DNA from 3 places in the Streptomyces sp. NPDC005195 genome. Region 2 is predicted to be linked to each of the others. Evidence: riboswitches for the same ligand, from Rfam matches in the RefSeq annotation. Region 2 holds a riboswitch; each other region holds the start of a gene.
The links. A riboswitch is a leader RNA that binds a small molecule or an ion and turns the genes downstream of it on or off. The one in region 2 is predicted to bind S-adenosylmethionine.
Positions count from the first base shown of each region.

Region 1 (10,329 bases), on a different contig from region 2:
GCGGCGAGCTGGGAGAGCTGCCCCAGCAGCCGCAGCCGCTGTTTCTCCAGCGGCATCTGCGGATATCCGGTCTTGGTGACGTTGTACCCGTCGATCACCAGGTGCGCCTGCGGCAGCGCGAGCAGCTGGTCGAGGATCGCGGGATCGTTCTCGGACAGGGCGCGAGCGGCGATGTCCTTGGGGGTCATCCGCCCCGGTTCGACCGCGTCCACGGTCTCGGCGGGCCGTACGGACACCGGTGGCAGGGCGAGTTCGCGCCGCAGCCCCTGCGCCGCGTCCAGCACGGTGTCCAGCAGCAGCCGGACGCGCATGTCCTCGACGCTGCGCCCCTCACGGGCCGCCTTACGGGTGGCCTCCAGGGCCGCCTCGGCCTCGGAGAGCCGTGTCTTGAGCCGCCGGCTCTCGCTCTCCGCGGCGGACACCTGGGCCTGCCCCTCCGCCCGCGCGGTGTCCGTCTCGGCCTGCAGCTTGCGCAGCGCGGCCTCACCCCGCTTGACGTCGCTGAGGGCACCGCGCAGCTTGCGGTGCAGCGACTCCGACTCCTTCTTCGCGGACTCCAGCTCGGTGCGCAGCCGTTCGGTCTCGGCCCGGGTGTGCGTCCGCGCCTCGGCGAGCTCCTCGCGCAGTCGTTCCAGCTCCGCGCGGCTCTCCTCGTCGGCACGCTCGGCGTCCGCCCGCAGGGCCTCCTCGCCCGCGGCGGTCACCAGTTTCACCCAGCCCGTGGGGCGCAGCACATAGGCCGCGGCCGCCACGTCCAGCGGGTCCGCGGCCGGGGGCGGCGCGCCGGAGTCGAGGGCTCCGACGAGCTCCGGCTGCGCCTCTCTGAGCTTTTCGGCGATACGCTGCCTGAAGAGCGGGTCGGTCTCCAGCGCCGCGGCCATCGCGTTGCCGGCGAACTTCGCGCGCCGGTTCGGGGCGAACCGCGCGTACTGCCGTAGCTGGACCGGCAGTTCGGCGACGGTCAGACCGCCGAACCCGTCGGAGACGATCTGCACGACACGGCGGCGCACGCCGTCGGGCAGCGGACGGTCGAGCACCTCGGCGGCGCCGTCGTCCGGCTCCCCGCCTGTGGTCTCCGCCATCCGTCACTCCATCGTCCGTGCGGGGCCCGCTCCCTCAGGAGCCGACGCCCGGCCTGTCCACCAGTTCCACCTGATCCACCGCGTTGCACCAGCGGCAACGCACCGACTCGATGGTCTCACTGACCACCTCACGCTCCTCCACGCTCGGCTCACCGGCCAGGTCGAGGTGCATGTACTCGACGACCTTGGACGAGCGGGTCACGTCGAAGCGCGTCAGATTGCCGCACAGGGTGCAGCGCCAGCGGGTGTCGGCGGTCGGAAGGGGAACCGTCATGTGGCAGTCGCTTTCCTTCTGGTGTCCGTGTGGCTCGTAACCCTACGGCCTGGCGGGTACTCGACGCTCGGCCGTCCACAGCGGCGAGGCACTCTGTGTGCATCGGTCCGGTTACGTCATGCTCTGCAACATGATCGGCAACTGGAGTACGACGGTCGGCAGGACGGTGCGGGCCCAGTCCGCGCCCGTGACGTACGGGCTGATCGTCCTGTGCTGTGTGATCTTCGTGATCGGCCCGGCGTCGGGGTTCAATCCGACGTACGGCACCGGGGACGAACTGCTCGTCGCACAGCGCGCCTACTTCCGGCGCTGGGGCGTGGTGCCCGCCGATCTGCTGAGCGGCACTCCGGGCGCCCTGCTGACCCCCGCCACGGCCCTGTTCATCCACGGCAGCTGGCTCCACCTCCTGGGCAACATGCTCTTCTTCTACGTCTTCGGGGCCATGGCCGAGGAACGCATGGGCCACTTCGAGTTCGCCCTCTTCTACGTCGGCTGCGGATACCTCGCACTGGTCGGCTACGCGATCGCCAACTCCAGCTCCGAACAGACCCTGGTCGGTGCCTCGGGAGCGATCTCCGCGGTCCTCGGAGCGTTCCTGTACCTGTTCCCCAAGGCCCGGGTGACCAGTCTCTTCCCGTTCCTCTTCTTCCTGCCGCTGCGCTTCCCCGCCTGGATCGTGCTGCCGTTCTGGGCGGCGCTGCAGTGGCTGGCGGCGGGCCGCAGCCCCTCGGGTCCCGGGGTCGCCTATCTGGCACACCTGGTGGGCTTCTCGCTGGGCTTCCTCTACGCGTGGGTGCGCTTCCGGCGGCCGACTAGAGTGAAAGTCCCAGCAGCGGCCCCCGAGGGAGAAAACCAGCCGTGATCACCGCGATCGTGCTCATCAAGACCAGCGTGGACCGGATCCCCGAGATCGCCCAGTCGATCGCCGCGCTGGACAGTGTCAGCGAGGTCTTCTCCGTCACCGGTACGTACGACCTGATCGCCATGGTCCGGGTCAAGGCCCACGACGATCTGGCGGACGTCATCCCCGGCAGCATCAGCAAGATCCCGGGGGTCGAGGGCACCGACACCCACGTCGCGTTCCGTACGTACTCGCAGCACGACCTGGAGGCGGCGTTCGCGATCGGCCTGGACTCCTGACCGGCCTGGACTCCTGACCCCGCACCGCCCCCCACGCCGTTCCGTACCGCAGCGGGTCCTTCGCGGCCACCGGGGTCAGACCGCCGGCACGCAGCGACCGCCCTCGGTCCGGTAGCGCCACTGCGCACCGTCCCGCACGAGCTCCTTCACGGCGCGCACGAAGCGCTCCACGTGCTCGTCCGGGGTGCCCGCCCCGAAGCTGACGCGGATCGCGTTGAGGGACTTCTCGCCGGGCGCGGCCTCCGGGGCCCCGCACTCGCCCTGGGTCTGCGGGTCGCTGCCGAGCAGCGTGCGCAGCAGCGGGTGCGCGCAGAAGAGGCCGTCACGCACCCCGATGCCGTACTCGGCGGAGAGCGCCGCCGCGAAGTGTGAGCTGTTCCAGCCCTCGACGACGAACGAGATGACGCCGACCCGGGGCGCGTCGTCGCCGAACAGCGACAGCACGCGCACGGCGGGCACCTCGGCGAGCCCCTCCCGGACCGTGCGGATCAGGTGCCGCTCGCGGGCGACGATCCGGTCGAAGCCCTCCTCGGTGAGCGCCTTGCAGGCGGAGGCGATGGAGTAGGCGCCGATGACGTTGGGGGACCCGGCCTCGTGCCGGGCCGCGCTCTCGTGCCACTCGACGTCGACGCCGCCGTCCGCGCGCCGGGCGACCTTGCGGCTGGCACCGCCGCCGGCGAGGTAGGGCTCGGCCTCGCGCAGCCAGTCGGAGCGGCCGGCGAGGACACCTGAGCCGAAGGGCGCGTACAGCTTGTGCCCGGAGAAGGCGACCCAGTCGACGTCGAGGTCGCCGACGGACACCGGGTGGTGCGGGGCGAGCTGGGCGGCGTCCAGGACGATCCGGGCGCCGTGGGCGTGCGCGGCGGCGGCGAGCTCGCGCACCGGCCACAGCTCGCCGGTGACGTTGGAGGCGCCGGTGACGCAGACGAGGGCCGGTCCGTGGGGGTCACGGTCGGCGAGGGCGCGCTCCAGGGTCGCGACGGCCCCCCGCGGGGTGCGGGGCGCGTCGAGGTACGTGACCCGCGCGTCCTGCCAGGGCAGCAGCGAGGCGTGGTGCTCGGTCTCGAACACGAAGACCTGGCAGTCGGCCGGGAGGGCGGCGGCGAGCAGGTTGAGCGAGTCGGTCGTCGACCGGGTGAAGACGACCTGGTCGTCCTCGCGGCAGTGCAGGAACTCCGCGACGGTCCCGCGGGCGTTCTCGAAGAGGTCGGTGGACAGCTGGGAGAGGTAGCCGGCTCCACGGTGCACGCTGCCGTAGTACGGGGCGTACGCGGCGACGTCGTCCCAGACACGCTGGAGGGCCGGGGCGCTGGCGGCGTAGTCGAGGGCGGCGTAGGTGACCTCGCCGCCGGTGACGAGCGGGACGGTCACATCACGGCCCAGAACGGGCAGGGGGGCACATACGGACCGTTCGGCGGCAGCGGTGGAGACAGACATGGGTGCACTCCTGTGAGAGGCAGGCGGAAGCACCGCGCGGGCGGGGGCGTACGGAGGTACGCGCGCGGCCCGGCGCAGGTGGGAGGGGAAAAGGGTGTGCGGGAGCGGGGCTCTACGCCCTACCGCATTCGCTTGCTCACAGAAGGCTCCCTCGAACGACCAGGACCCCTGGGATTCTCGAGGGGTCCGCGCTTGCCGCAGACCTCGCTGCCTACGGCCTGGTCTTCACCCGGGGCACCCCGCCACGGACGGAGGGTTGCCGGACAGCCGGCCGGGGCCTGATGGCTGTCGCTCATGACCTGATATCGCATCCTGCCACACGATCTTCCTGACGCAACCCCACCGTCCACATGCCGGTACCGGCCCCCGCCGCCCCTGCCGGACCCGTCTCCGGGGGTGGAGCCCCCGGAGACGGGTCGGGTGTCAGCCCTTCAGCGCGGGCTCGCGTCTCGAGCCCGTCCGGCGCTTGAGGACGAGGCCGTTCGGGCCGAAGCGGGGGTCTGGGGGCGGCAGCCCCCAAGGACGGGAGAACTCGAGGGATGACAGGGGCGAGGGATCCCGGAGGGTCTACGCGTTGGTGACCGTCACCCAGCGGTCCAGGACCGCGCGCGCGGCCCCGGAGTCGATGGCCCGAGCCGTCCGCACCATCGCGGCACGGAGCTGGTCCACCAGCGACGCATCCGTCGGGGACAACGCCACCAGGGCCGCCGCCGCGTTCAGCACCACGGCGTCCCGTACGGGCCCCCTCTCGCCGTCCAGGACACGACGGGCGACCTCCGCGTTGTACGAGGCGTCGGCACCCCGCAGGGCCTCCACGGGCACCAGGTCGAGGCCGACGTCCCGCGGATCGAACCGCTCCTCGGTCACCTTGCCGTCCCGCACGACCCAGACCTTCGACGTCGCCGTGGTGGTCAGCTCGTCCAGCCCGTCGTCACCGCGGAAGACCAGCGAGGAGTTGCCGCGCTCGGCGAAGACACCGGCCATGATCGGCGCCATCCGGGCATCGGCGACACCCACCGCCTGCGCCCTCACCCGCGCCGGGTTGGTCAGCGGACCGAGGAAGTTGAAGACCGTCCGGATGCCCAACTGCCCACGCGCCGCCGCCACATGACGCAGCGCCGGATGGAACTTCACCGCGAAGCAGAAGGTGATCCCGGCCTCCTCGGCCACCTCGGCCACCCGCTTCGGCGTCAGCTCCAGATTGACGCCGAGCTTCCCCAGGACGTCCGACGCGCCGGACGCCGACGACGCGGCCCGGTTGCCGTGCTTGACGACCTTCGTGCCGGTCCCGGCCACCACGATCGACGACATCGTGGAGATGTTCACCGTCTTCGCGCCGTCACCGCCCGTACCGACGATGTCGACGGTCTCCCCCGGGACCTCGATCACCTTGGCGTGCTCGTACATCGTGCGGACCAGACCGGTGATCTCCTCGACCGTCTCGCCCTTGGCCCGCAGCGCCACCACGAAGCCGGCGATCTGCGCGTCCGTCGCCTCGCCGCTCATGATCCGGTCCATCGCCCAGGCCGTGTCGTCCGCGCTCTGGTCCCGGCCGTCGAGCAGGCCGTTCAGCACGGCGGGCCAGGAACGGCCCGCCGCGATGTCGCCTCCAGCGGGGGTCACAGCACTCATATGCCGCTCCTGGGTTCGTAGACAGGTACAAGCAGGGTCCACCCTATCCAGCCCGGGCACGGCGAAGAGCCCCCGTCCAAGGGACGGGGGCTCCTGCCGTGGCGATCAGTGGGACCGGTGAGGACCGGCCGGAGGATCAGTGGTGGCCGTGGCCGCTCGTGATCTCCTCGTACTCCTCGACCGTGGGCTTGGGGATCTGGCTGTTCTCCCCGTAGAAGCCCTTGCTGAGCTTGGCACGCAGTCGCTGCACGCCGTTCACCTTGCGCTCGACACCGTTCCCGTCGACCACCGGGCCGATCTCGGCGGGCTGGTACTGCTCGTGCGCGGTGAGCGTGTGCAGGGCCTCCTGGCCGAGCGGCTCGTGCACCTCGATGAACTCACCGTGCGGCAGGCGCTTGATGATGCCGGACTCGCGGCCGTGCAGCACCTTGTCCTTGTCGCGGCGCTGGAGGCCGAGGCAGATCCGCTTGGTGGCGATGAAGACGAGCACCGGCACGACGAAGAACGCGATCCGGACGAACCAGGTGATCGAGTTGATCGACAGGTGGAAGTGCGTGGCCCAGATGTCGTTGCCGCCGCCGACCAGCAGGACGAAGTACCAGCTGATCCAGGCCGCGCCGAAGGCGGTGCGGGTCGGGACGTTGCGCGGGCGGTCCAGGATGTGGTGCTCGCGCTTGTCGCCGGTGACCCAGGACTCGATGAACGGGTAGACCGCGATCGCGACCAGGACCAGCGGGAAGATCACCAGCGGGATGAACACACCCAGGACGAGCGTGTGACCCCAGAGGTTGATCTCCCAGCCCGGCATGACACGGATCAGGCCCTCGGAGAAGCCCATGTACCAGTCCGGCTGGGCGCCCGTGGACACCATGTCCGGACGGTAGGGGCCCATCGTCCAGATGGGGTTGATCGAGGCGATCGCCGAGACGGCCGCGATGACACCGAAGACCAGGAAGAAGAAGCCTCCGGCCTTGGCCGTGTAGACCGGCAGCAGCGGCATGCCGACGACGTTCTTGTTCGTCTTTCCGGGGCCCGCGAACTGCGTGTGCTTGTGGTAGAAGACCAGGATCAGGTGGGCCACCAGCAGGCCGAGCATGATGCCCGGCAGCAGCAGTACGTGCACGGAGTAGAAGCGGGCCACGAAGTCGCCGCCCGGGAACTGACCGCCGAAGAGGAAGAACGAGAGGTACGTGCCGACGATCGGCACGGACAGGACCGCGCCCTCCATGAAGCGGACACCGGTGCCGGAGAGCAGGTCGTCCGGGAGCGAGTAACCGGTGAAGCCGGTGAACATGCCCAGCACGAACAGCAGGAAGCCGAACAGCCAGTTGACCTCACGCGGCTTGCGGAACGCACCCGTGAAGAACACCCGCATCATGTGCACGAACATGCCGGCGAGGAAGACCAGCGCCGCCCAGTGGTGGATCTGCCGGATCAGCAGACCACCGCGCACCTCGAAGGAGATGTGCATGGTCGAGTTGAACGCCTCGGACATCATCTGGCCCTGCAGCGGGATGTAGCTGCCGTGGTACTCCACCTCGTTCATCGACGGGTGGAAGAACAGCGTCAGATACACACCCGTGAGGATGATGATGATGAAGCTGTAGAGGCAGATCTCACCCAGCATGAACGACCAGTGGTCGGGGAAGATCTTGCGCATGTTGGACTTGGCCAGGGAGTAGATCCCCAGACGGCCGTCGGCCCAGTCGGCCACCCGCTCACCGGCGGGCGCCTTCTCGCGCGAGCGCGAGTCGGAGGTGGTGGTAGTACTCATCCGCGCTCCCAGAAGGCAGGACCGACGGGCTCGTCGAAGTCGCCGAGCGCCTCGAGATAGCCCTCGTCGTTCACACCGATGCGCAGCTGCGGCAGGGCATGACCGGCCGGGCCGAAGATCACTCGGGCACCGTCGGAGAGGTCGAAGGTGGACTGGTGGCAGGGGCAGAGCACGTGGTGCGTCTGCTGCTCGTACAGGGAGATCGGGCAGCCGACATGGGTGCAGATCTTCGAGTACGCCACGATGCCCTCGTGCGACCAGGCGAGCTCGCGCTTGTCCTTGATGTTGTCCGGCTGGAGCCGGATGATCATCACGGCGGCCTTCGCGATCTCCTGCTGGAAGTCCTCGTCCTTCTCCTCCAGGCCCTCGGGCTTGACGAAGGTGAGCGAGCCGACGGCGATGTCGGAGGGACGCAGCGGCTCGTTCGTGTTCACGTTGACGAGCAGCTTGCCCTTGGACCAGATCGTGTGGCGCAGCTTGGTGCCCGGCAGCGGACCGAGGTCGCGCAGCAGCATGACGCCGGAGAGCGGGAACAGGGCCAGCGCGCCGAACATCGTGGTGCGGATCAGCTTGCGGCGGCCGAGCGCGGACTCCTTGGCGCCCTGCTTGAAGTCGGCCAGGACCTTGGCCTTGACCTCAGGCTCCGCCTCGATCGGGTGACGCTCGTCGGCGATCTCCACGTCGGACATCAGGGTGCGGGCCCAGTGGACCGCACCCGCGCCGATCGAGAAGAGCGCCACACCGAGCGTCATGCCCAGCGCGAAGTTCAGCGCGCTGATGTGCCCGAGCGGGAACACGAAGATCGACTTGTCGTTCGGGATCGTCACGTACGAGGCGATGAAGGCCACGGTGGCCAGCATCGACAGCGTGAACAGCATCGCGACGACACGCTCGGACCGCTGGGCGGCCCGCTCGTCGATGTCCTGGATGCGGTGCTCGTGGGGCGGCAGTCCCGGGTCCGCGAACGGGTTGTCCTCGTTCGCGACGGCTACTGCGCCGTGACCGTGCTCGTCGGCCCGCTCAGCGGGCAGGTTCTCTTCTGGAATGTCTTGGCTACTCATGACTTCTTGGCCTTTGCGGTCCGAGCGGCGACCCAGACGGCGACGGCGATCAGGGCGCCAAGACCGAAGATCCAGCCGAAGAGGCCTTCACTGACCGGCCCGAGGCCACCCAGATCGAGACCGCCCGGGCTCTCGGTGTTGTCACCGTTGACCGCGTCGAGGTACGCGATGATGTCCTTCTTGTTCTTCTCCGACAGCGTGGTGTCGGGGAAGGAGGGCATGTTCTGCGGGCCGGTCTGCATGGCCTCGTAGATGTGCTTGGGGTCGACACCCTCAAGACTCGGCGCGAACTTGCCGTCCGTCAGCGCGCCGCCCTTGCCGGTGAAGTTGTGGCACTGGGAGCAGTTGGTGCGGAACAGTTCGCCGCCCTTGGCGATGTCCGCGCCCTCCGGGCTGACCTGGCTCTTGGTCGGGACCGTGGGACCAGCGCCCAGCGAGGCGATGTACGCCGCGAGCTGATCGATCTCGGCCTGCGAGTAGATGACCTTCTTGCGCGGGATCTGCGCGCCCGGCTGCTGGGCCGGCATGCGGCCGGTGCCGACCTGGAAGTCGACCGCCGCGGCGCCCACACCCACCAGGCTCGGCCCGTCGGAGGAGCCCTGACCGCCGGTTCCGTGGCAGCTTGCGCAGCCCACGGAGAAGAGCTTCTTGCCCTCGTCGATGGCAAGGGACTGGGCGGTGGTGTCGGCCTGCGCCTTGCTCGCGGGTGCGAACGCGGCGTACAGCCCCCCGGTGGCCGCCAGCGCGAGGAGTAGGACGACGACCGCCGCCAGCGGATGGCGTCGTCGTGCGGAGAGCTTTTTCACGGATTACCCCGGTGTCAGGATCTTCTGCGTCGATGCTTCTGGATGTTTCGGGCTGTGGGCCCGATTACTTGATCATGTAGATCGTGGCGAAGAGGCCGATCCAGACGACATCGACGAAGTGCCAGTAGTAGGACACGACGATGGCGGCGGTCGCCTGCTCGTGAGTGAACCTCTTGGCCGCGTAGGTGCGGCCGAGGACCAGCAGGAAGGCGATGAGGCCACCCGTCACGTGCAGGCCGTGGAAGCCGGTGGTCAGGTAGAACACCGAGCCGTACGGGTCGGAGGAGAGCGAGAGCCCGTCCTTCTTGACCAGTTCGGTGTACTCGAAGATCTGGCCACCGACGAAGATCGCACCCATCACGAACGTGACGGTGAACCACATCCGGAGCTTCTTCACGTCCCCGCGCTCGGCGGCGAAGACGCCGAGCTGGCAGGTCAGGGAGGAGAGCACCAGGATCGTGGTGTTCGAGGCCGAGAACGGGAAGTTGAGATGGCCTGCCATCTCCTTCCAGTGATCCGGTCCGGTCACCGATCGCAGGGTGAAGTACATCGCGAAGAGGGCCGCGAAGAACATCAGCTCGGAACTCAGCCAGATGATGGTTCCGACGCTGGTGAGGTTCGGTCGATTGACCGACGGGTGCGCGTGCCCGGTTTCTACTGTCGTTGCTGTCGCCACGACCGACATTATGTCGGTCGCTTATCCCGCCCTCACCCCGGGGGGTGCCGTTCGGGGTGTCTGTGGGGTGTGTCCAGCCCGTATGGCCCATCGAAGCCCTGTCCGAACCGGTGTTGACGAGGTGTTTGAAGGAGTAGCATCCGCGCCATCGGTACCAGGAGTTCCCGACCAGAGCGGGGCTTCTCAGACGCGTGGAGGAACAATGCAGCCGACCGCCACGGTGCTGGTCTACAGCGACGACTCCAACACCCGGGGGCAGGTGCGGCTGGCGACAGGCCGCAGACCGGCCTCCGACGTCCCCCAGGTCGAGTTCATCGAGTGCGCGACGCCCGCCGCGGTCCTGAAGGAGCTGGACAGGGGCGGCATCGACGTCTGTGTGCTGGACGGCGAGGCGGTTCCGATGGGTGGCATGGGGATCTGCCGGCAGATCAAGGACGAGATCTTCAA
Region 1 covers NZ_JBEXHZ010000039.1:46,989-57,317, forward strand. Annotated here, with positions in the region: gene ABZV34_RS28575 (NYN domain-containing protein) at 1-1,082, opposite strand, end outside; gene ABZV34_RS28580 (hypothetical protein) at 1,117-1,356, opposite strand; gene ABZV34_RS28585 (rhomboid family intramembrane serine protease) at 1,487-2,218, shown strand; gene ABZV34_RS28590 (Lrp/AsnC ligand binding domain-containing protein) at 2,215-2,496, shown strand; gene ABZV34_RS28595 (aminotransferase class V-fold PLP-dependent enzyme) at 2,572-3,933, opposite strand; SAM riboswitch class IV at 4,117-4,233, opposite strand; gene trpD (anthranilate phosphoribosyltransferase) at 4,501-5,565, opposite strand; gene ABZV34_RS28605 (cytochrome bc complex cytochrome b subunit) at 5,702-7,339, opposite strand; gene ABZV34_RS28610 (Rieske 2Fe-2S domain-containing protein) at 7,336-8,400, opposite strand; gene ABZV34_RS28615 (c-type cytochrome) at 8,397-9,206, opposite strand; gene ABZV34_RS28620 (heme-copper oxidase subunit III) at 9,271-9,891, opposite strand; gene ABZV34_RS28625 (hypothetical protein) at 10,085-10,329, shown strand, end outside.
Region 1: it holds a riboswitch for S-adenosylmethionine, as region 2 does, so the genes downstream of both, ABZV34_RS28595 (aminotransferase class V-fold PLP-dependent enzyme) here and thrC (threonine synthase) in region 2, are expected to answer to the same signal.

Region 2 (10,329 bases):
CCGCGCCGGACCGCCTCGCGGTCACCCTCGCCGAGCGCCGAACACACCCAGAGGGCCCCCGCGTCCGGACCGATCGCGGAGAGGCCCGAGACCAGCCCGCCCCCGCCGCGCCGGGCCTGGAGCGAGCCGTCCTCGCGCACCTCGTAGGAGACCGGGCCGCGGTTGGACGCGACGAGGATCCGGTGGGCGCCGTGCGGTGAAGCCGATGAAGCCGTTGAAGCCATGCCTCGAAACCTAGCCCGGCACCGAAACGCTCAAACGTTCCCGTCGGCCGTATGCGACGAAGGACACGGACCGCGGGCCGGTGGGGCCGGTGGCACCGTCCACCACCCCCTCACCAGGGGCGCGGTTCACGCGGCCCTGCGTGTGACGTACTCGGAGATTTCGGCCATCGGGGGGCGTTCCTCCGTGTCCACCGGGTAGGTACGCGGCTCGAAACCGTCCTCGCCCCGCTCGAACTGGGTGAGGGACGGCCGGATGAGGTGACCGCGGGCCAGCCGGAGCTGCGCCGTGCGGTAGATCGCGGCGGACATCCGGCCCAGCGCCTGCCCGTCCTGGTGGCGGTGCTTGCGCTCGCCCACGTCGACCTGGGCGAGCGCGTCGAGGCCCACCAGGTGCAGGGCGTCGACGAGCATGCCCAGTTCGACGCCGTAGCCGACGGGGAAGGGGAGCTGTTCGAGCAGCGAGCGGCGGGCCGCGTACTCGCCGCCGAGCGGCTGGACGAACCCTGCCAGCTGAGGCCAGTGCATGTTCAGCAGCGGACGGGCCATGAGTTCGGTGACGCGGCCGCCCTGGCCCGCGGCGCCGGCCAGCGGGCGGTCGTACATCCCCTTGACGAGGTCCACGCCCGGCTCGGTGAGCAGCGGGCCCACGATCCCGGAGACGAAGTCCGACGAGAACTCCCTCAGGTCCGCGTCGATGAAACAGACGATGTCCCCGCTCGTCACGAGGAGCGACCGCCACAGGACCTCGCCCTTGCCGGGCACGGCCGGGATACGGGGCAGGATCTCGTCCCGGTGCACGACGCGCGCGCCCGCCGCGGCCGCCACCTGCGAGGTGCGGTCGGCCGAACCCGAGTCGACGACGACGATCTCGTCGACGAGGGGCACCTGGCGCATCAGGTCCTCGCGGATGACGGCGACGATCTCGCCGACCGTCTCCTCCTCGTTCAGCGCGGGCAGCACGACGCTCACCGTGGAGCCCGAGGCGCGTTTGGCGGACATGATTCTGTGGAGCGGGCGATCGGCCACGGACCAGGAGCGGGTGCTCAGCCAGCGCTCTACTTCCTTCAGCACAGTCTGCGGCTCCTCACTGTCTGATCACCCGATGTCTCACGGCGTGATCCATCTCGCGGTTCGGACGACTATCTCAACTGTCCTGGCCTTCGGTTACAGTCTTGAACAACGCGGATGACCATCGCATGTCGTAGATCATCCCGGATCGCAGACCAACAACCGAATACCGCTCATCCAGAGGGGCAGAGGGATACGGCCCGATGAAGCCCCGGCAACCCTCCAGCCGGTCTCGTACCGATCATCGCTGATCGCGTCGCGGGGCTCCCGGCTCGGGAAGGTGCCACATCCGTCTCACGGCGAAGTGCGTCGTGAGGAAGATGAGGAGAAAGGGCCTCGCCTCCATGGCTGCGCAGACTGTTGCAAGCACTCCGGACGCCGCGACCTCCGCGAACCCGTCCCCTTCCGCCCCTTCTGCCGTTTCCGCCGGCTCCGTCGATCTGGGACCCGCCGCGGCGCTCTCCTGCCGCGAGTGCGGCCACCGCGTGCCGCTCGGCCCGGTCTTCGCCTGCGAGGAGTGTTTCGGACCGCTCGAGATCGCCTACGACTTCTCGGCCTACGACACCGAGGAGCTCCGGGCGCGCATCGAGGCGGGCCCCGCGAACATCTGGCGTTACGCGCCGCTGCTCCCCGTCCCGGCCGACGTCGCCGACAAGCCGAACATCAACCCGGGCTGGACCAGGCTCGTCAAGGCCGACAACCTCGCCCGCGAGCTGGGCGTCGACCCGGGCAGGCTCTTCGTCAAGGACGACTCGGGCAACCCGACGCACTCCTTCAAGGACCGCGTCGTCGCCCAGGCCATCGAGGCCGCCCGCGCCTTCGGCTTCACCACCCTCTCCTGTTCCTCGACCGGCAACCTCGCCGGCGCGGTGGGTGCCGCCGCCGCCCGCGCCGGCTTCCGCTCCTGCGTGTTCATCCCGCACGACCTGGAGCAGGGCAAGGTCGTCATGGCCGCGGTCTACGGCGGCGAGCTCATCGGCATCGAGGGCAACTACGACGACGTGAACCGCTTCTGCTCCGAGCTGATCGGCGACCCGGCCGGCGAGGGCTGGGGCTTCGTCAACGTCAACCTGCGGCCGTACTACGCGGAGGGGTCCAAGACTCTCGCGTACGAGATCTGTGAGCAGCTCGGCTGGCAGCTGCCCGACCAGCTCGTCGTGCCGATCGCCTCCGGTTCCCAGCTGACCAAGATCGACAAGGGGCTGCAGGAGCTGATCAAGCTCGGCCTCGTCGAGGACAAGCCCTACAAGATCTTCGGCGCGCAGGCCGAGGGCTGTTCACCGGTGTCCGTCGCCTACAAGGCCGGCCATGACGTCGTGCGGCCCCAGAAGCCGGACACCATCGCCAAGTCGCTCGCCATCGGCAACCCCGCCGACGGCCCGTACGTGCTGGACATCGCGCGGCGGACGGGCGGGGCCGTGGAGGACGTGAACGACGAGCAGGTCGTCGACGCGATCAAGCTGCTGGCGCGTACCGAGGGCATCTTCGCCGAGACGGCCGGCGGTGTGACGGTGGGTGTGGCCAGGAAGCTGATCGAGAACGGGCTGCTCGACCCGACGCTCACGACGGTCGTGCTGAACACCGGTGACGGCCTCAAGACGCTGGACGCGGTGGCCGGCACCGGGCTGACCGCGACCATCCGTCCCAGCCTGGACTCCTTCCGCGAGGCCGGCCTCGCGTAGCCGCCCGGCCGGGGAGGCCGTTCCCCGGCCGCGGGCCCGCGGGGGCCGTCCGCGCGGTTCCGCGCGCCCCCGCCGGGGCGCTTCCAGCCGTACGCCACCATCCGACCGGGAGGTCACCGCATGAGCGTCAACGTCCGTATCCCCACCATCCTGCGCACCTACACCGGCGGCCGGTCCGAGGTGACCGCCGAGGGAGGGACCCTCGGTGAGGTGATCTCCGACCTGGAGAAGAACCACACGGGCATCGCCGCGCGCGTGCTGGACGACGAGGGCAAGCTGCGCCGGTTCGTCAACGTGTACGTCAACGACGACGACGTCCGCTTCGAGCAGGGCCTGGAGACGGCCACGCCGGACGGCGTGGGCGTGTCGATCATCCCGGCCGTCGCCGGAGGCTGACGGGCGATTACCCACGGTGAGATCATTACCGTGGGTAATTCCAATCACCGAGAGTTCATCGAATTGCCCCCTCCGTGAGAGAAGCGGAGGGGGCAATTCTGTATGGTTGAGCGGGGTACAGTTGGGGAACCCGCCGCCTTATCCATGCCGGGTGCATATGAGTGCACGTCCCGCCTGCGATAAGAAATGGCCAAAGTGCACGGCGCTTTTGAGCCTTATGCGGCCTTTATGGGGCCCGAGTTGCCCTAAATCTTCGCGAATTCTCCCTGTATTCCTGATCGGGCGTGCCCAGAATTCTCGTCCGATTGACCTGTTGCAGACGGCAGTTGGGCAGATACATTCAGCCGCGGTCGACGCGTTCCGGCGCACACCCCCAATCCGTTGGGGGGTGGAGGTCTGACCCGGGCCCGCGAAGTGCGGTCCTGTGCAAGGGCCAGTAATAGGGGAGTTAGGCATGGCTCAGGGCACCGTCAAGTGGTTCAACGCGGAGAAGGGGTACGGCTTCATCGCGGTCGACGGTGGTGCGGATGTTTTCGTCCACTACAGCGCGATTCAGATGGACGGCTACCGCACCCTGGAAGAGGGTCAGCGAGTCGATTTCGAGATCTCGCAGGGCCAGAAGGGGCCGCAGGCGGACATGGTCCGGCTCGCGACCGGCTGAAGCACGCGCCGACTGACTGTTCGACGTGACGAAGGGCTCGTATCCCTCTGGGGTGCGAGCCCTTCGGTATGTCCGTAGGTCCGCGGACCGTCCGGATGACCGGCCGTGGACCGTCCGGGGAACCGGCCGCCAACCGTCCGGGGAACCGGCCGCGAACCTGCGAAGACTCTGTCCGGGACTCCTCCCCGGGCCCCCGCGCGACCTCGCGGGGGCGGTCGCGGACCCCCTTCGGAGGGTGGTCGTGCCGCCCCTGTTCACCTGGGGATCCTCCCGAGTCGCTTGCACTCGGCAGGGGCGAGTGCTAATCATTGCGTTAGCACTCTGAAGGTGAGAGTGATAACGAAGGACCGGGTCGGTGAGGCCCGCAGGCCAGGTGGTGCAAGGAACCACGAGGCAGGCAGGCCGTCCGTCGCGGGCGCCAGCGCGGTCCGGAGCAATCCACCCCAGTCCGGGAGGACCACTTCACATGGCCAAGATCATCGCGTTCGACGAGGAGGCACGGCGCGGTCTCGAGCGCGGGATGAACCAGCTCGCCGACGCCGTCAAGGTCACCCTCGGCCCCAAGGGCCGCAACGTCGTCCTCGAGAAGAAGTGGGGCGCCCCCACGATCACCAACGATGGTGTTTCCATCGCCAAGGAGATCGAGCTCGAGGACCCGTACGAGAAGATCGGCGCCGAGCTGGTCAAGGAAGTCGCCAAGAAGACGGACGACGTCGCCGGCGACGGTACGACCACGGCGACCGTGCTGGCCCAGGCGCTCGTGCGCGAGGGTCTGCGCAACGTCGCCGCCGGCGCCAACCCGATGGCCCTCAAGCGCGGTATCGAGAAGGCCGTCGAGGCCGTCTCCGGTGCCCTGCTCGAGCAGGCCAAGGATGTCGAGACCAAGGAGCAGATCGCTTCCACGGCCTCCATCTCCGCCGCCGACACCCAGATCGGCGAGCTCATCGCCGAGGCGATGGACAAGGTCGGCAAGGAAGGCGTCATCACCGTCGAGGAGTCCCAGACCTTCGGTCTGGAGCTGGAGCTCACCGAGGGTATGCGCTTCGACAAGGGCTACATCTCGGCGTACTTCGCCACCGACATGGAGCGGATGGAGGCGTCGCTCGACGACCCCTACATCCTCATCGCCAACTCCAAGATCGGCAACGTCAAGGACCTGCTCCCGCTCCTGGAGAAGGTCATGCAGTCGGGCAAGCCGCTGCTGATCATCGCCGAGGATGTCGAGGGCGAGGCCCTGTCGACCCTGGTCGTCAACAAGATCCGTGGCACCTTCAAGTCCGTCGCCGTCAAGGCCCCGGGCTTCGGTGACCGCCGCAAGGCCATGCTCGGCGACATCGCCATCCTCACGGGCGGCGAGGTCATCTCCGAGGAGGTCGGTCTCAAGCTGGAGAACGCCGGGATCGACCTGCTCGGTCGCGCCCGCAAGGTCGTCATCACCAAGGACGAGACCACGATCGTCGACGGCTCCGGCTCCGCCGACCAGGTCGCCGGTCGCGTGAACCAGATCCGTGCCGAGATCGAGAACTCGGACTCGGACTACGACCGCGAGAAGCTCCAGGAGCGCCTGGCGAAGCTGGCCGGCGGCGTGGCCGTCATCAAGGCCGGTGCCGCCACCGAGGTCGAGCTCAAGGAGCGCAAGCACCGCATCGAGGACGCCGTTCGCAACGCGAAGGCGGCCGTCGAGGAGGGCATCGTCGCCGGTGGTGGCGTGGCCCTGCTCCAGGCTTCCTCGGTCTTCGAGAAGCTCGAACTGACGGGTGACGAGGCGACCGGCGCCAACGCCGTGAAGCTCGCCCTGGAGGCTCCGCTCAAGCAGATCGCCGTCAACGGTGGTCTCGAGGGTGGCGTCATCGTCGAGAAGGTGCGCAACCTGCCCGTCGGTCACGGCCTGAACGCCGCGACCGGTGAGTACGTCGACATGATCGCCGAAGGCATCATCGACCCGGCGAAGGTCACGCGCTCTGCTCTGCAGAACGCCGCCTCCATCGCCGCGCTGTTCCTGACCACCGAGGCCGTCATCGCCGACAAGCCGGAGAGGGCCTCCGCGGCCGCTCCGGGCGGCATGCCGGGCGGTGACATGGACTTCTGATCCGCCTCCGGCTGATCACTGTCCTGACGTTCCGAGGGCGGTACCCCTTCTGTGGGGGGTACCGCCCTCGGGCGTGTCCGGGGTCACACAAAGGCGCGGAGGGCGCCGGAATGCCGCGCCGGACCCGGCGGTTGAGGAAACGAGTGGTTGATGCGCATGCACATACCGTGTGGAATGCACCGTCAGCCGTCCGCCCGATGACCGACCGCCCTCCCCGAGGAGTCCCGTACGTGACTGCCAACGCCGCCTCCCGTGCCGCCGAGATCCTGTCCCGCCCCGTCGTCCTGAACGGCCTGACCGTCCCGAACCGGATCGTGATGGCACCGATGACCCGGCAGTTCTCGCCGGGCGGCGTTCCGGGCGAGGACGTCGTCGGGTACTACGCCCGCCGTGCCGCCGCGGGCGTCGGCCTCATCGTCACCGAGGGCACCTACGTCGGCCACGAGTCGGCCGGAGGGAGCGACCGTGTCCCGCGCTTCCACGGCGAGGAGCAGCTCGCGGGCTGGACGAAGGTCGCGGACGCGGTGCACGCGGCGGGCGGCACGATCGTGCCCCAGCTGTGGCACATCGGCATGGTGCGTGAGGCGGGCCAGGCGCCGTTCGCCGACGCCCCGGCGGTCGGCCCGTCCGGTCTGACCGCCGAGGACGCCGAGGTCACCGGCAAGGCCATGACCCAGCAGGACCTGGACGACGTCATCGAGGCGTTCGCGAAGGCCGCGGCCGACGCCGAGCGCATCGGCTTCGACGGCGTCGAGCTGCACGGCGCCCACGGCTACCTGCTCGACCAGTTCCTGTGGTCGGGCACCAACCGCCGCACCGACGCGTACGGCGGCGACCCCGTGGCCCGGGCCAGGTTCTCGGCGGAGATCGCGGCCGCGGTCCGCTCCGCGGTGTCGCCGGACTTCCCGGTCATCTTCCGCTACTCGCAGTGGAAGCAGCAGGCGTACGACGCCCGGCTCGCCGAGACCCCGGAGGAGCTGGAGGCGATCCTGGCCCCGCTGGCCGAGGCCGGCGTGGATGTCTTCCACGCCTCCACCCGCCGCTACTGGCTCCCCGAGTTCGACGGCTCCGACCTCAACCTCGCGGGCTGGACGAAGAAGCTGACGGGCAAGCCGGTCATCAGCGTCGGCTCGGTCGGCCTGGACGGCGAGTTCCTGAAGGCCTTCCAGGGCGAGGGTTCCTCCGTCCGGGGCATCGACGACCTCCTCGACCGTCTGGAGCGCGACGAGTTCGACCTCGTCGCCGTCGGCCGCGCGCTGCTCCAGGACCCCGAGTGGGCGGAGAAGGTCCTCGCCGGCCGCTTCGACGAGCTGAAGGCGTACGACCCGGCGGCGCTGCGGACGCTCAGCTGACCCCACCCGCGAGGTCGGGCCCGGACGCGCCACTGCCGACGTGCCGTTGCTGAGGTGAGAGACGGGTCACGGGTGGCGCCCCTCGTACGGGGGGTGCCACCCGCGGCGTGTACCGGAGTGCGCGGTACGGCGCGCGGTGTTACGGGAGGCGCTCGATGATCCAGGAGCCGAGGTCCTCGGAGCGCATGCCGTAGTAGAGGGGGAGTCCGTCGAGGCTGTCGGCCAGGATGCCGAAGCCTTCGAGGGTGCCGCCCGGGGCGCCGTCGATGTCGGGCAGGCCCGAGGTGCTCCCGTCTGTGCGAGTCCCCGCGGGTAACCCACACGTGGGCGGCGGACGGTCACCGCCGGGGGCAAACCCTTTTGACCAGCAAGTTTCAGGACGCCGCGGGCCGTGCACTACGTCGCGAAGAGAGGCGGCCACAGGTGTGCGACGGGCCGTCGAAGACTCCTACAGGTTCCCCATCGGTTCGATGTCGACCTTGACCGGGGTGCCCCAGATGCGCAGCACCTCGTAGTCCGTGAACTCGTGGACCAGGCGGTAGGCCATGCCGGGCCGGGGGGTGTGGCGCTCCGCGGCGAGATAGCGCTCGGCCTCCTGGCGGTCGCGGCGCGGGGTGCCGCACAGCGCCCAGGCCTGCCCCGTCCACACTTCCGGGAGCCAGCGCTGCTGGGGCCGGGGGCGGTCGGCGCGCACGCCGTACCGGGACATCGTGCGCTCGGGGGACCCGTCGGGGCCGGTGGGGCGTGCGGGCCCGTAGGCGTCGTTGACCTCGGTACGGCGGGCGGTGCGACGGCGGGTCTCGCAGAGCAGACAGAGGTCCGGGGCGCCCTCGTCCACCGGGCCGTTCGGGTGCTCGGCGCAGCGGGTCGTGGGCACCGCCGTGGTGACCGTCTCCTCGAGCAGGTCCAGGGCCCGCTTGAGGTCGGCCTTGACCTCGTGCAGCTTCGCGTCGGGTGTGTCGGCGTTCAGCGCGTCGCCGTGCTCGCCGAGGACGCGCAGGGCCCGGCCGAGGGCGGTCAGCTGTGCGTGGTTCATGCGTCCACCCTGCCACGCCCCACCGACAACCCGGTGGGGCCGGCCCGTCAGGTGCCGCTCAGCGGGGTGCCGCCGCGAGTGCCGCGCGCAAGTGGCCGTCGCTCTCCTCCAGCAGCCGGGCGGCGGTGGGCCCGTCCACCCCGCCGAGGAGCGCGAGGATGGCGTTCTTCACCTCGCCGTCGGTGGCCGTGAGGGCCTGTTCGATCTCCTCGTCCGAGGCGCCGGTCGCCAGCGCGACGATGCGCCGGGAGCGGGCGCGGAGCTTCTCGTTCGAGGAGCGGACGTCGACCATCAGGTTCCCGTACGTCTTGCCGAGCCTGATCATCGTGATCGTCGAGAACATGTTGAGGACGAGTTTCTGGGCCGTGCCCGCCTTCAGACGGGTGGAGCCGGTCAGCAGCTCCGGGCCGACGACGATCTCGATACCGTGCTCGGCGGCGGCCGCGAGGGCACTGTGCGCGTTGCAGGACAGGCCGATCGTCAACGCGCCGCGGGCGCGAGCGTGTTCCACGGCGCCGACGGCGTACGGGGTGCGTCCGGAGGCGGAGATGCCGACCACCGTGTCGTCGGGGGTCAGGGAGAGCGTCTCCAGGTCGGCCGCCGCCAGCTCCCTGGAGTCCTCGGCGCCCTCGACCGAGGTGACCATGGCGCCCGGACCGCCCGCGATCAGGCCCACGACCTCGGACGGGTCGGTGTTGAAGGTGGGCGGGCACTCGGAGGCGTCCAGGATTCCGAGGCGGCCCGCGGTGCCCGCGCCCGCGTAGATCAGCCGTCCGCCGCGGGACATCCGCTCCGCGATGTCGTCGATCGCGGCGGCGATGAGGGGGAGCCGCTCCGCGACGGCCGCCGGCACGGTCGCGTCCTCGGCGTTCATGAGCTTCGCGATCTCCAGCGTCGGCAGCCGGTCGATCTCGGAGAGTTCGGGGCGGAACGCCTCGGTGGTCAGCGTCTCCAGCTCGGCACGCAGGTCGCGGTAGTTGGAGGAGGCGTCGGCGGTGGAGGTCATGTGGAGCGGCTCTTTCCGGTGCGGGGTGACAAGGGTGTGCCCTTCGGGGCGCTGGGGTGTGACGGGTGTGACGGGTGCGGCTCGGTCGCGTGGGGGGCCGGGCGGGATGTGCGGGCCTGGCGGGACGGTCCGGGGTTCTCGTACGGCCGCCGGCCTCTTCCGGCCCGCGCGGCGGGGCGCTACCGCGCGCGCCTCCTGGGGGTGTGCCGGTGGGCCAGCGCCTCGTAGGACGCGGCCAGCGCGGGCGCCGCCGTCTCGTACGTCCGCTGCGCGACCCCCACGAACAGACAGTCGACCACCAGCAGCTGGCTGGTGCGCGAGGACATCGCCGCCGGGCGCAGTTCGCTCTCGCGGGCCGTGGAGGTGGTGAGGATGTGGTCCGCGTACTGCGTCACGGGCCCGTCCGGGCGGCCGGTGATCGCGATCGTGGTCGCCCCGCGCTCGAAGGCGACCCGGAGCGGCTCGATGACGTCGCCGGTCGAGCCGGAGTGGGTGATCGCGATGGCCACGTCCTTGGCGCGCAGCTGCACCGCGTTGGTGACGGCGAGGTGCGGGTCGCTGTGCGGGTGGGCTATCAGCCCGATGCGCAGGAGCTTCTGGGCGAGGTCCTGGGCGACGAGACCGGACGCGCCGACCCCGTAGACGTCGACGCGGCGGGCGGCGGCGAGCGCGGTGACGGCCGCGCCGAGCTGGACCGTGTCGAGCCCGGCCGCGGTGTCGGCGAGGGTCTGCTGCTCGTCGTGGGCGAGCTTGGCGACGACGTCGGCGATCGGGTCGTCGACCGCTATGTCGGCGGTGACCGCGGGGGCGCGGCC
Region 2 covers NZ_JBEXHZ010000003.1:220,458-230,786, reverse strand. Annotated here, with positions in the region: gene ABZV34_RS05480 (trehalose-6-phosphate synthase) at 1-224, opposite strand, end outside; gene ABZV34_RS05475 (glucosyl-3-phosphoglycerate synthase) at 351-1,295, opposite strand; SAM riboswitch class I at 1,463-1,619, shown strand; gene thrC (threonine synthase) at 1,637-2,974, shown strand; gene ABZV34_RS05465 (MoaD/ThiS family protein) at 3,095-3,370, shown strand; gene ABZV34_RS05460 (cold-shock protein) at 3,825-4,031, shown strand; gene groL (chaperonin GroEL) at 4,498-6,120, shown strand; gene ABZV34_RS05450 (NADH:flavin oxidoreductase) at 6,318-7,472, shown strand; gene ABZV34_RS05445 (hypothetical protein) at 7,921-8,508, opposite strand; gene murQ (N-acetylmuramic acid 6-phosphate etherase) at 8,567-9,514, opposite strand; gene ABZV34_RS05435 (MurR/RpiR family transcriptional regulator) at 9,694-10,329, opposite strand, start outside.

Region 3 (10,329 bases), on a different contig from region 2:
GATCCCCTGCCGGGACCATGTCGTGTAGTACGGCTGCCCCGTTCTCCTTGTTCAGTCGCCTGTTCCCCTTTCTTCGCAGTCTTCGGAGGTCAGACCGGTCGCCCGGTGCTCAGACTCCGTCGTAGACGACGCGATGGCACAACCCCGGTATCGATCCGGAGGCGAGTTTCGCCATCACGCCGGGCAGTTCCGCGAAGTCGCACTCCCCGGTGACGAGAGCGTCGAAGGCGGGCTCGGCGAGCAGTTCGAGGGCGAGCGCGAGGCGGTCGGCGTACGTCCGGCCGGGCCGGGCCGCCGGTGAAACGGAACCCACCTGGCTGCTGCGCACGACCAGGCGCCGCGAGTGGAAGGCCTCCCCCAGCGGCAGGCTGACCCGCCGGTCGCCGTACCAGCTCATCTCGAGGACGGTCCCCTCGCGGGCGAGGAGTTCCAGCGCCCGGGTGAGTCCGGCCTCGGTGGCGCTGGCGTGCACGACGAGGTCGCACTCACCGGCGGCTTCCGCGGGCAGTGCGAAGTCGACGCCCAGGGCCCGGGCGATGCCGGCGCGCGCGGGATCGGCGTCGACGAGCTGCACCCGTACGCCCGGGAAGCGGGCCAGGAGGGCGGCGACGGAGCAGCCGACCATGCCTCCGCCCACGACCGCGATCCGGTCCCCGACCAGCGGAGCGGCGTCCCACAGGGCGTTCACCGCGGTCTCCACCGTCCCGGCGAGGACGGCACGGGCCGCGGGCACCGCATCCGGTACGACCGTCACGGCGCCGGCCGGGACGACGTAGCGGGTCTGGTGCGGATACAGGCAGAACACGGTCCTGCCCAGCAGGCCCGCCGGGCCTTCCTCCACTTGGCCGACGCTCAGATAGCCGTATTTCACCGGTGCGGGGAAATCCCCGTCCTGGAACGGTGCACGCATCGAAGCATGCTGACTTTCCGGCACGCCGCCACGGAAGACGAGGGACTCGGTGCCCCGGCTGACTCCGGAGTAGAGCGTGCGCACCAGCACCTCACCCTCCGCGGGCGCCGACAGGGCCACCTCGCGTATCTCGCCGTGGCCGGGCGAGCCCAGCCAGAAGGCGCGAGCTGTGAGTTCCATGAGCGTCCCCCTGAACGATCGAGCAGATCTTCACGTACGGAGCGGTGACAAGCCGCGCACAGTACGCGGCGTTGATCGACTCTGTCATATGGCCGGAGGATGTGCGGTGGCCCTGAACAACACGTACGACGCTAGGCTCCTGGCCCAGGAGACCACGGTGGGAGCGGGTGTGCAGCTCCTGGTGCTGGCTCTGCTGGGGACGGCGATCGGGATGGGGCCCGCGGGCTGGCTGACCGGCCTGGCCTTCGCGATCGCCACCTGGGCGGTCCTGACCCGAGCCCTGCGCCGTTCACGGCCCCGCTCCTTCGGACCGGCCAATCGGGTGACTCTCGGCCGCGCGATCCTGGTCGGCGGCGTCACCGCGCTGGTCGCGGACTCCTTCCAGAGCTCGCCCCCGGTCTCCCTGCTCGTCGGTCTCACGGCGGTCGCCCTGATCCTCGACGGGGTCGACGGCAAGGTCGCCCGCCGCACCGGCACCTCGACCGCCCTGGGCGCCCGTTTCGACATGGAGGTCGACGCCTTCCTGATCCTCGTGCTCAGCGTGTACGTCTCGATGTCGCTCGGCCCCTGGGTGCTGCTGATAGGCACCATGAGGTACGTGTTCGTGGCGGCCGCCCGGGTCCTTCCCTGGCTGAACGCGGCGCTGCCGCACAGCATGGCCCGCAAGACCGTGGCGGCCCTTCAGGGAATCGTGCTGCTCGTCGCCGGCGCCGGGATCCTGCCCCGCGAGGGGGACGCGGCCGCCGTACTGCTGGCGCTCGTCCTGCTGGTCTGGTCGTTCGGCCGCGACATCGTGTGGCTGTGCCGCCACCGCCACCACCACGCGCAGGAGCTGCCGCGGAGTGTCCGCGAGCTCGCCGAGGTGGGCTGACGCAAGAGGACCGGGACGGCCGAGGGGCCGTCCCCGCGCAACCGGTACGGCGGTGAGCCGTCGTACGTGAGCCGGCGCAAGGCGGACGATCAAGCCCGCGCGGGCGAACGCGCCGGAGGCCGCCCCCCACTTGTGGGCCCGCGGCTGCGAACCGGCCGCATCCGGACTCGTCCTCTCCCCCGTCGCGTCCCGGACTGAACCGGACTGAACCGCACCGGACTGAACCGCACCGGACCGGACCGGCGTATCGCTGGACCCGGCCGCCGGCACCCTGTCGCACACGGGACGCGTCGACGAGACACGTCCACGAAGCGCGCCCCCAGGGCGTGTCACCCCGGACGGACGCGCTTGCCGTGCGGGACGCCACCGGGCGCGATCCGCCCGGCGCCCCGCTCCGTGCCGGGTCTGTCACGGAGCGCGGTACAACCGCGAGGCCCTGGACGTACACTTCAAGGGCAAGTCCCTCGCCGACGTCCTGTCCACGACCCTCGGGGTATGCCCGGACTCTTCGCACGGACTCTTCGCGGAGCGCGCGATCGTCCTCCAGCACCTCAGGACGCTCCATCACGTCGGACCGGGGTACGGGAAACCCGGTCGGCCCGCCACGACGCTCCCTGTCCTCGACGAGCCGGCCACGGTCTGCACCACGACGACGTACGCCACCCAGCCGCAGTCCCGCGCCGGGCAGTTCCTCCGACCGCTTCCGGACAGGAGTTGAGGGCCATGGAGACGGACTCCCAGGTGTGGGACCCGGAGCCGCCCCGGCCCGTCGCGCACGTGGAGGAGGACGACGACGCCCCCGGCCCCCGGCTCACCTCCTCCGGTGCCTCGGTCGATCAGGTACGCGACTACCTCAAGCAGATCGCCCGGGTCCCCCTGCTGGGCGCCGCGCAGGAGGTGGATCTGGCGAAGCGGATCGAGGCGGGACTGTTCGCCGATCGCAGGCTCCAGGAGGAGCCGGGTATCGACCCGGAGTTCCGGCGGGAGCTGGAGATCCTGGCCGCGGACGGACACCGGGCGAAGTCCCATCTCGTCGAGGCGAACCTGCGCCTCGTCGTCTCCATCGCCAAGCGCTACAGCAGGCGCGGGATGCTGTTCCTGGACCTCGTGCAGGAGGGCAACACGGGTCTCATCCGCGCGGTGGAGAAGTTCGACTACGCCAGAGGGTTCAAGTTCTCGACCTATGCGACCTGGTGGATCCGGCAGGCGATCTCACGGGCGCTGGCGGACCAGAGCCGGACCATCCGCATTCCCGTCCACATGGTCGAGGTCATCAACAGAATGGCCAAGGTCCGCCGGGAGATCATCCAGGACACGGGAGCCGATCCGACCCAGGAGGAACTGGCGAGGAAGCTGGACGTGCCGGTGGAGAAGATCACCGAGATCGAGAACTACACCAAGGAGCCGGTCTCCCTCCACACCCCCCTCGGTGAGGAAGGCGGCACCGAACTGGGTGACGTACTGGAGGACAGCGAGACCATCTCCCCGGCGGACATGGTCACCTTCCTGCTCCTCAAGGACGCCATCCAGGCCGTCCTGGCGAACATGACCGCGCGCGAGGCCGGGATCATCACGCTGCGCTACGGCCTCATGGACGGGCAGGCCCGGACGCTGGAGGAGATAGGGCAGGTGTACGGGGTGACACGCGAGCGCATCCGCCAGATCGAGTCCAAGACGATGTCCAAACTGCGCCACCCCTCACGCTCCGAGGCTCTCCGGGACTACCTCGACGTCAGCTGACCCCCGCGCAGACCTCCTGGCCGACATGGCCGTTCGCCGGCTTCCGTACCCCGGCCACGGGGTCCGGGTCGGGCACGATCCGCGCGATGCCCGGGCACCTCATGACGCCACCCGGTCGGCCGTCGCCTCGGCGTCGGGACGGGTGAGGCCCAGGTGGTCGCGGAGAGTGGTGCCCTCGTACTCCGTACGGAACACGCCGCGCTCCTGGAGCAGCGGGACCACGGTGTCGGCGAAGGTGTCGAGGCCGCCGGGGGTGATGTGGGGGACGAGGATGAAGCCGTCGGCGGCGTCGGCCTGGACGAAGTCGTTGATCGTCGCGGCGACGGTGGCCGGGGAACCGACGAACGCCTGCCGGTTGCCGGTCTCGATGACGAGGTCCCGGATCGACCACTTGTTGGCGGCGGCCCGCTCCCTCCACTCCCGGGCGGTGGCCGGCGGATCCCGGTACATCCGGACCTGCGCGCGCCCGCGGGCGACGGTGTGCTCGCCGGGGTCGGGGTCGATGTCGGGAAGCGGACCGTCCGGGTCGTACGCGGACAGGTCGCGGTTCCAGACGAACTCGAGGTGTTTGATCGCCGTGGCGCCGCTGACCTGCCGACGGCGCACCTCGCGGGAGAGTTCCTCCGCCTCGGCGTCCGTGTCCCCGAGGACGAAGGTCGCGGCGGGCAGGATCAGCAACTGGTCGCGCGTACGGCCGTGGCGGGCCAGCCGGCGCTTGACGTCCGTGTAGAAGGCCCGGCCCTCCTCGAGGGTGGCGTACCTGCTGAAGATCGCGTCGGCGTCCGCGGCGGCGAACTCGCGGCCCTCCTCGGAGTCCCCGGCCTGGAAGACGACGGGGCGCCCCTGTGGGCTGCGCGGGACGTTGAACCGCCCCTGGATGTCGAAGTGCCGGCCCTGGTGCACGAAGGCTCCGGCCCCGGCGTCGCGCAGGAAGGTTCCGGTCTCCTGGTCGGCGACGATCTCGTCCCCGTGCCAGGAGTCGAAGAGTTCGTTCGCGGTGGCCAGGAACTCCCTGGCCCGGGAGTAGCGCTCGTCCTGCGGGAGGAACCCGCCGCGGCGGAAGTTCTCGCCGGTGAAGGCGTCCCAGGAGGTGACGACGTTCCAGGCGGCACGTCCGCCGGAGAGGTGGTCGAGGCTGGCGAACTGGCGGGCGACCTCGTAGGGCTCGTTGAAGGTGGAGTTGATGGTGCCCGTCAGGCCCAGGTGTTCGGTGACGGCGGCGAGCGCGGCCAGGACCGTGAAGGTGTCGGGGCGTCCGACCACGTCCAAGTCATATATATGTCCGCCCTGTTCACGCAGACGCAGGCCCTCGGCGAGGAAGAGGAAGTCGAACCTGGCGCGTTCGGCGGTCCGCGCGAAGTGCGCGAACGAGCTGAACTCGATGTGGCTGCCGGCCTCCGGGGCGCTCCAGACGGTGGTGTTGTTGACGCCGGGGAAGTGCGCCGCGAGGTGGATCCGCTTGAGGGGCTTGTCCTGTGTCGTGTTCATGAGTGGGTCCCTCCGGCTCAGGCGGTGGCGGCGTAGCGGTTGGCGGGGCGGGAGAGTCCGAGCAGCCCGCGCAGGGTGTCGGCCTCGTACGACTGCCGGAAGGCGCCGCGGCGCTGGAGTTCCGGGACCAGGCCCCTGGTGATCGCCGGCAGGTCGTGGCCGGCGACGGCCGGGCGCAGCCGGAAGCCGGACAGTCCGGCCGAGTGCAACTCCTGGAGCAGGTCGGCGAGTTGTGCGGGGGTGCCGGTGAAGATCCGGGCGTCACTGGTGTACGGGTGGCCGGCGAGGGTGTCGAGGCGGTCGCGGCGGGCCACCGCGGCGGCGGGATCGTCGTCCAGGAACACCACCAGGTCACCGAAGAGGTGCAGGGGTTCGCCGGAGCGCCCGGCCGCCTCCTGTTCGGCGCGGACCGCGGCGACGATCGTGCGCGCCTGCCCGGTGTCGTGGGGGGTGACGTATCCGATGTCGGCGGAGCGGCCGAGCAGACGGAAGGGCGCTCCGGTCACCGATTCGTGGGCGAGGGCGCTGACCGGGGGCTGGCCCTGTGGCGGGCGCGGGGTGATCGAGGGTCCCTTGACGCTGAAGTGCCGCCCCTCGAAGTCGACGTAGTGCAGCTTGTCGCGGTCGACGAAGCGGCCGGTGGCGACGTCCCGGATCTCCGCGTCGTCCTCCCAGCTGTCCCAGAGCCTGCGTACCGCTTCGACGTGGTCGGCGGCCTCGTCGAAGAGGTCGACGGCCAACTCCCGCAGGGCGGGGCTGTCCAGGTCCTCGAGCCGGAACGGGGGGAACTCACGGCGGCCGAAGTGCGCGGCCTCGCTCTGACGCGGCGACACCTGCACCCGTACGCCGGCCCGCCCGCTGCTCACATAGTCGAGGGTGGCTATCGCCTTGGAGATATGGAACGGCTCCGTGTGGGTGGCCACCACGGTCGGCACCAGTCCTATATGGCTGGTGAGTGGAGCGACGCGGGCGGCGATCAGGACGGCGTCCAGCCGTCCACGTACCTGGTCCGTGCGGCCGTCGGGACCGGTGACCCGCGAGGACTGGAGTCCGAGCGCGTCCTCGATGGTCACAAGGTCGAGCAGGCCGCGCTCGGCCTCGGTGATCAGGTCCGTCCAGTACGCGGCGGTGAGCAGATCACGGGGGCGGGCCACCGGCTCGCGCCAGGCGGCCGGATGCCACCCGGCGCCGTCGAGCGCGACGGCGAGGTGCAGGGCGTCGGAGGAAGAAGGGGAAGAGAAGGAAGAGGAGGAAGTGGCGGATGAGAGGGGTGAAGGGGAGGCGGCGGGCAGCGGGGAGGGGGATGACGAGGCCACGAAAGGGGTGCCTTCCTGATCGACCGTACGAGGGCTCCTGCCCTCCGTGCGGAGGGCGGCGGCAGCGGGGTGACAGGTCAGGGACGACAGAGCGCGCCGGCCACGCGCCGCAGATCGATGTGCGGCCGGGAGTACAGATGGACACGGCGGCGGGGGGTGAGCGCCATGACGCGGAGCGCGGACAGGACCGGCACGTCCGTCACCTCCGCCCTTCCGTCGCGGCGGGCGCCCTGGGCGCGCCGTCGTCGTGGTGTCCTCTCCAGCACAACGGCCCGCCCGCGCCGTCTGTTCCGGCTCGGAGCCCCGGAGTTCGGACCAGGACCGAGTCCGTGCGGTGGCGAGGCACGGCGTGCGGAGGTCAACGCTCGGCAGCCCGGACGACCACGTGGTGAGACCGGGCGGGCGCCTTCTTGACGAGCCCACGGAGCGGACCGAGACTGACGGGGACGGTCACGATGGTCAGCGCCCTTCGCCGGGTCCCTCCGTGCGAGGCGGTTGATCGGCCCCGGCCCGCTGACAGGCAACCCTTCCACCGCGACGGGGTGCCCCGGGTGACGACCGGGTCCCGCCGGAGCGGCGGGGCAAGCGTGGTCTCGCCTCTCGCGAGCCCCGGACACGGGAGCGACGGGAATGGCCGGAAAGGGCACGAGCGGTCTGACCAGGCGTCTGCACATCGATCTGCAGCGGGTCTCCAGCGCCTACTAGTCCAGGGTCCGGACGGTACCTCAGAGCAGTCACTCCGTTCCGCCGCCGCTGCCCCCGGGCGGCGGGGCTTCGCCGTCCCCCCTGGAGAGTCATGCCCGAGACAGCCTCGCTCAGTCCGACCGCCGTCGCCTCCCACCACCGCGCCCCGGCCTCGCCTGCCACGGGGGCCTTCGTCGCCGCACCCCCTCGGGGAGCGGCCCCCTCGCGTGAACACCGCATCCGCAGTCGCATCGGTGCCGGTCCGGCCGGCGGCTTCTATCCCGCGCCGCACCGCTATCAGCTGTACCTCTCCGAGCGCTGTCCGCGCTCGCTGCGCATCTCGATCACCCTCGGCCTGCTGGGGCTGCGCGACTCGGTCACCACCACGCTGCTGGCGGGTCCCTCCGGGACACCAGCCGCCCGCGCCGCGCTGCGGGCCGCGTACGAGGCCACCTGGCACCACTACGACGGTCCGCTCACCGCGCCGGCGCTGTGCGACCGCTGGAGCGGACGCGTCGTCAGCAATCACACCCCCGACATCCTGCGCGATCTCGGCGAACTTCCGGGCTGCCGCGACGACGACGGACTCCCCCGGCTGCACCCGCCGTCCCTCGCCGCGGACATCGACGCCTTCCGCGTCTTCCTGGACCGGAACCTCACCACGGTCGCCGGGCCGACGGCGCGGTCCGCCGCGCTCGACTCGCTGGATCACCGACTCGGGTCGTACGAGCATGTGTGGGGCGACGAGCTGACGGCCGCCGACGTCGACCTGTGGGTGGCCCTCACCGGCCTCGGCACGGAGGGCGTCCTCTCCCCGTACGGCCGTCTGCGGGACTACGTCGGCCGGCTGGGCGCCCATCCGGCCTTCCGCGAAGCGGTGCGCCGGGCCTGACGCCGCCGTCGGGACGTCTCTCCGGACGACCGGCCCGCGCCCATCTCGAGGCCACGGCGAACAGCCCCCGGTCATCTGGGAGTTGTTCACCGTCCCGTCCTCGGACCGCACCAGGACGCGCCGCCGCGAAGCCTGTGACATCGGCCGCCATGTCCGGCGGACCATGGAGCCGGCGGGCGGTCACCGCTTGCCGCCGCGCCGACGGCGGGCGGCGCTCCGTCGGCTCAGCCCTTGACGCGGGTGAAGACGAGTGTGCCGACGACGGTGGTCAGGCCGCGGAGCATGCCCATCTGGTTCCAGCCCATGTCGAACTGGTCGCGGTCCACGGTGAACTCCGCGGCGAGGGTGACGTCTTCGGCGCTCGCCGCGGTGACGCGGGCGACGACGGGCTGCGGCCTGGTGATGCCGCGCACGGTCAACTGCCCGGTGACCTCGACGGTGTCGTCCGGGGCGATCACGGCGTCGTCCACCGCGAAGGTGATCGTGGGGTGCCGTTCCGCGTCGAAGAGGTCGGCCGAACGGAGGTGCTTGTCACGCTTGCCGTTCTTGGTGTCGAGAGACGCCACGTCCAGGGTGACGGTGCCGCGGGCGGTCCCGTCCGCCTGCACCTCGCCCTCCCCGGTGACAGTGGCGAAGACACCCTTCACCGTGACCAGACCCCACATCGTCTTGTGCCGGACGACGACGCTGGTGCGGGCCGGGTCGAGCTGCCACAGGCCGGTTTCGACGGCGACGGTCATGAGTGTTCTCCAGACGCTTAACGGTTACAGGTGAGGCACGGGCCGTGGGACAACGTGTAGTCATCCAAATTTGGACGATCACAGGCTAGCCCGTTCTTCAAATTTGGACAACCGGTAGACTGTGACACCATGGCCGACTTCCTCGCCCCCGCTGACCTGCCCGAACACGAGTCGGGCTGCGACGACGGCCTGCTGCCGGCCGAACTGCGGTCCTGGATGCGGCTGCTGGCGGCGGCCGGAGCGATCGAGCAGCAGTTGCGCGCTCGCGTCAAGGACGCCCTCGGTGTCTCGCACGACGAGTTCCTGGTGCTGTGCCTGCTGGCCGACCAGCCCGGATCCAGCTTGCGCATGACACAGATCGCCGAGCTGCTGGGCCGCCCCAAGACGCGGCTGACCTATCAGGTGGCCTGTCTGCAGCACGCGGGCCTGATCACGCGGCGCTCGGCGTGCGGGGACAAGCGGGGGATCGAGGTGGCGCTCACGGACAAGGCCCGCACGCTGTTGCGCGAGTCCTCGCGCCCGCTGGCCGACGCCGTCTCGCAGGCCATCGCCCGAACGGCCTGCGCACAGCGGTACGAGCAGCTGCACGACCTGTTGCCGCCCGCCGAGGCCCCCGGCGACGGGTCGTGAAGCGGGGCGGCCCGGGTGGACCGTGAGCGGGACGGCCTCGAAGGCCGGCTGAAGGACCGCCCCGCGACGACCTCGCGGGTCAGAAGCCGGGGAAGACGCGTCGCAGGTCGTCCAGCGTGAGGGAGTCCCCCTTCAGGTTCACCTCGGCCGGAGTGTGGTCGGGGGCGTGGCGGCCGGCGACGAGCCGCAGCCACCACTCGGCCGGGGCGTTCAGCACGGCGTCGGGCTCGGCGGGCTCGTCGACGAGCGCGACCGAGTCACCCAGGTCGAGCCCGAACGCCCGCGCGGGAGACACCGTCCGCACCGCGATACGGGCGTGGCGACCGCCCAGGGCGTCGGCCTTGCCGAGGAACCCTATGAGCAGACCGGCCTGGGCCAGGAGGGGCTCGGTCGCCACCGGCAACAGCACCGCCGTCGGGTCGAAGGCCACCTCGACGTCCCAGGTGTGGTGGGTGAACTCGCTGAGCCGAAGGCCCGCCAGCGTCGCGACGTCCACGGGGGCCGGCAGGAAGCCGAGCTCCACGCGGAGTTCCTGCCGGGCCCGGGTGTCCAGCGCCTCGTAACCGCGCACGAGTCGCTCGTTGGCGTTCACGAAGCCCTCGGCGCGCTCCGCCGGGGACATCGCGTCCCACCGGGCCCACACCGACTTGTTGAAGTCGCCGTCCCGCGGTCCGGTGCCGTTCAGCGCGCCCTCCAGTGAGGCGCGGCCGATCTCCGCCCCGCTGCCCAGGTGGCTGAGGACCTGGGAGACGTCCCACTCCGACGCGCCCGAGCGCCGGGTGAGGTCGGCGGTGGCGAGCCCGTGCACCACGGAGGTCAGGTAGTCGTGTCCGCCGCGCAGCGCGGCGATGGTCTGGTCGGCACGGTCGGTCATGTCT
Region 3 covers NZ_JBEXHZ010000031.1:13,980-24,308, forward strand. Annotated here, with positions in the region: gene ABZV34_RS26195 (zinc-binding alcohol dehydrogenase) at 110-1,090, opposite strand; gene ABZV34_RS26200 (CDP-alcohol phosphatidyltransferase family protein) at 1,197-1,961, shown strand; gene ABZV34_RS26205 (RNA polymerase sigma factor) at 2,685-3,701, shown strand; gene ABZV34_RS26210 (NtaA/DmoA family FMN-dependent monooxygenase) at 3,801-5,189, opposite strand; gene ABZV34_RS26215 (LLM class flavin-dependent oxidoreductase) at 5,207-6,403, opposite strand; gene ABZV34_RS26220 (putative leader peptide) at 6,583-6,708, opposite strand; SAM riboswitch class IV at 6,954-7,099, shown strand; gene ABZV34_RS26225 (putative leader peptide) at 7,136-7,210, shown strand; gene ABZV34_RS26230 (cell envelope biogenesis protein OmpA) at 7,302-8,081, shown strand; gene ABZV34_RS26235 (YceI family protein) at 8,306-8,821, opposite strand; gene ABZV34_RS26240 (MarR family transcriptional regulator) at 8,951-9,451, shown strand; gene ABZV34_RS26245 (maleylpyruvate isomerase N-terminal domain-containing protein) at 9,531-10,325, opposite strand.
Region 3: it holds a riboswitch for S-adenosylmethionine, as region 2 does, so the genes downstream of both, ABZV34_RS26225 (putative leader peptide) here and thrC (threonine synthase) in region 2, are expected to answer to the same signal.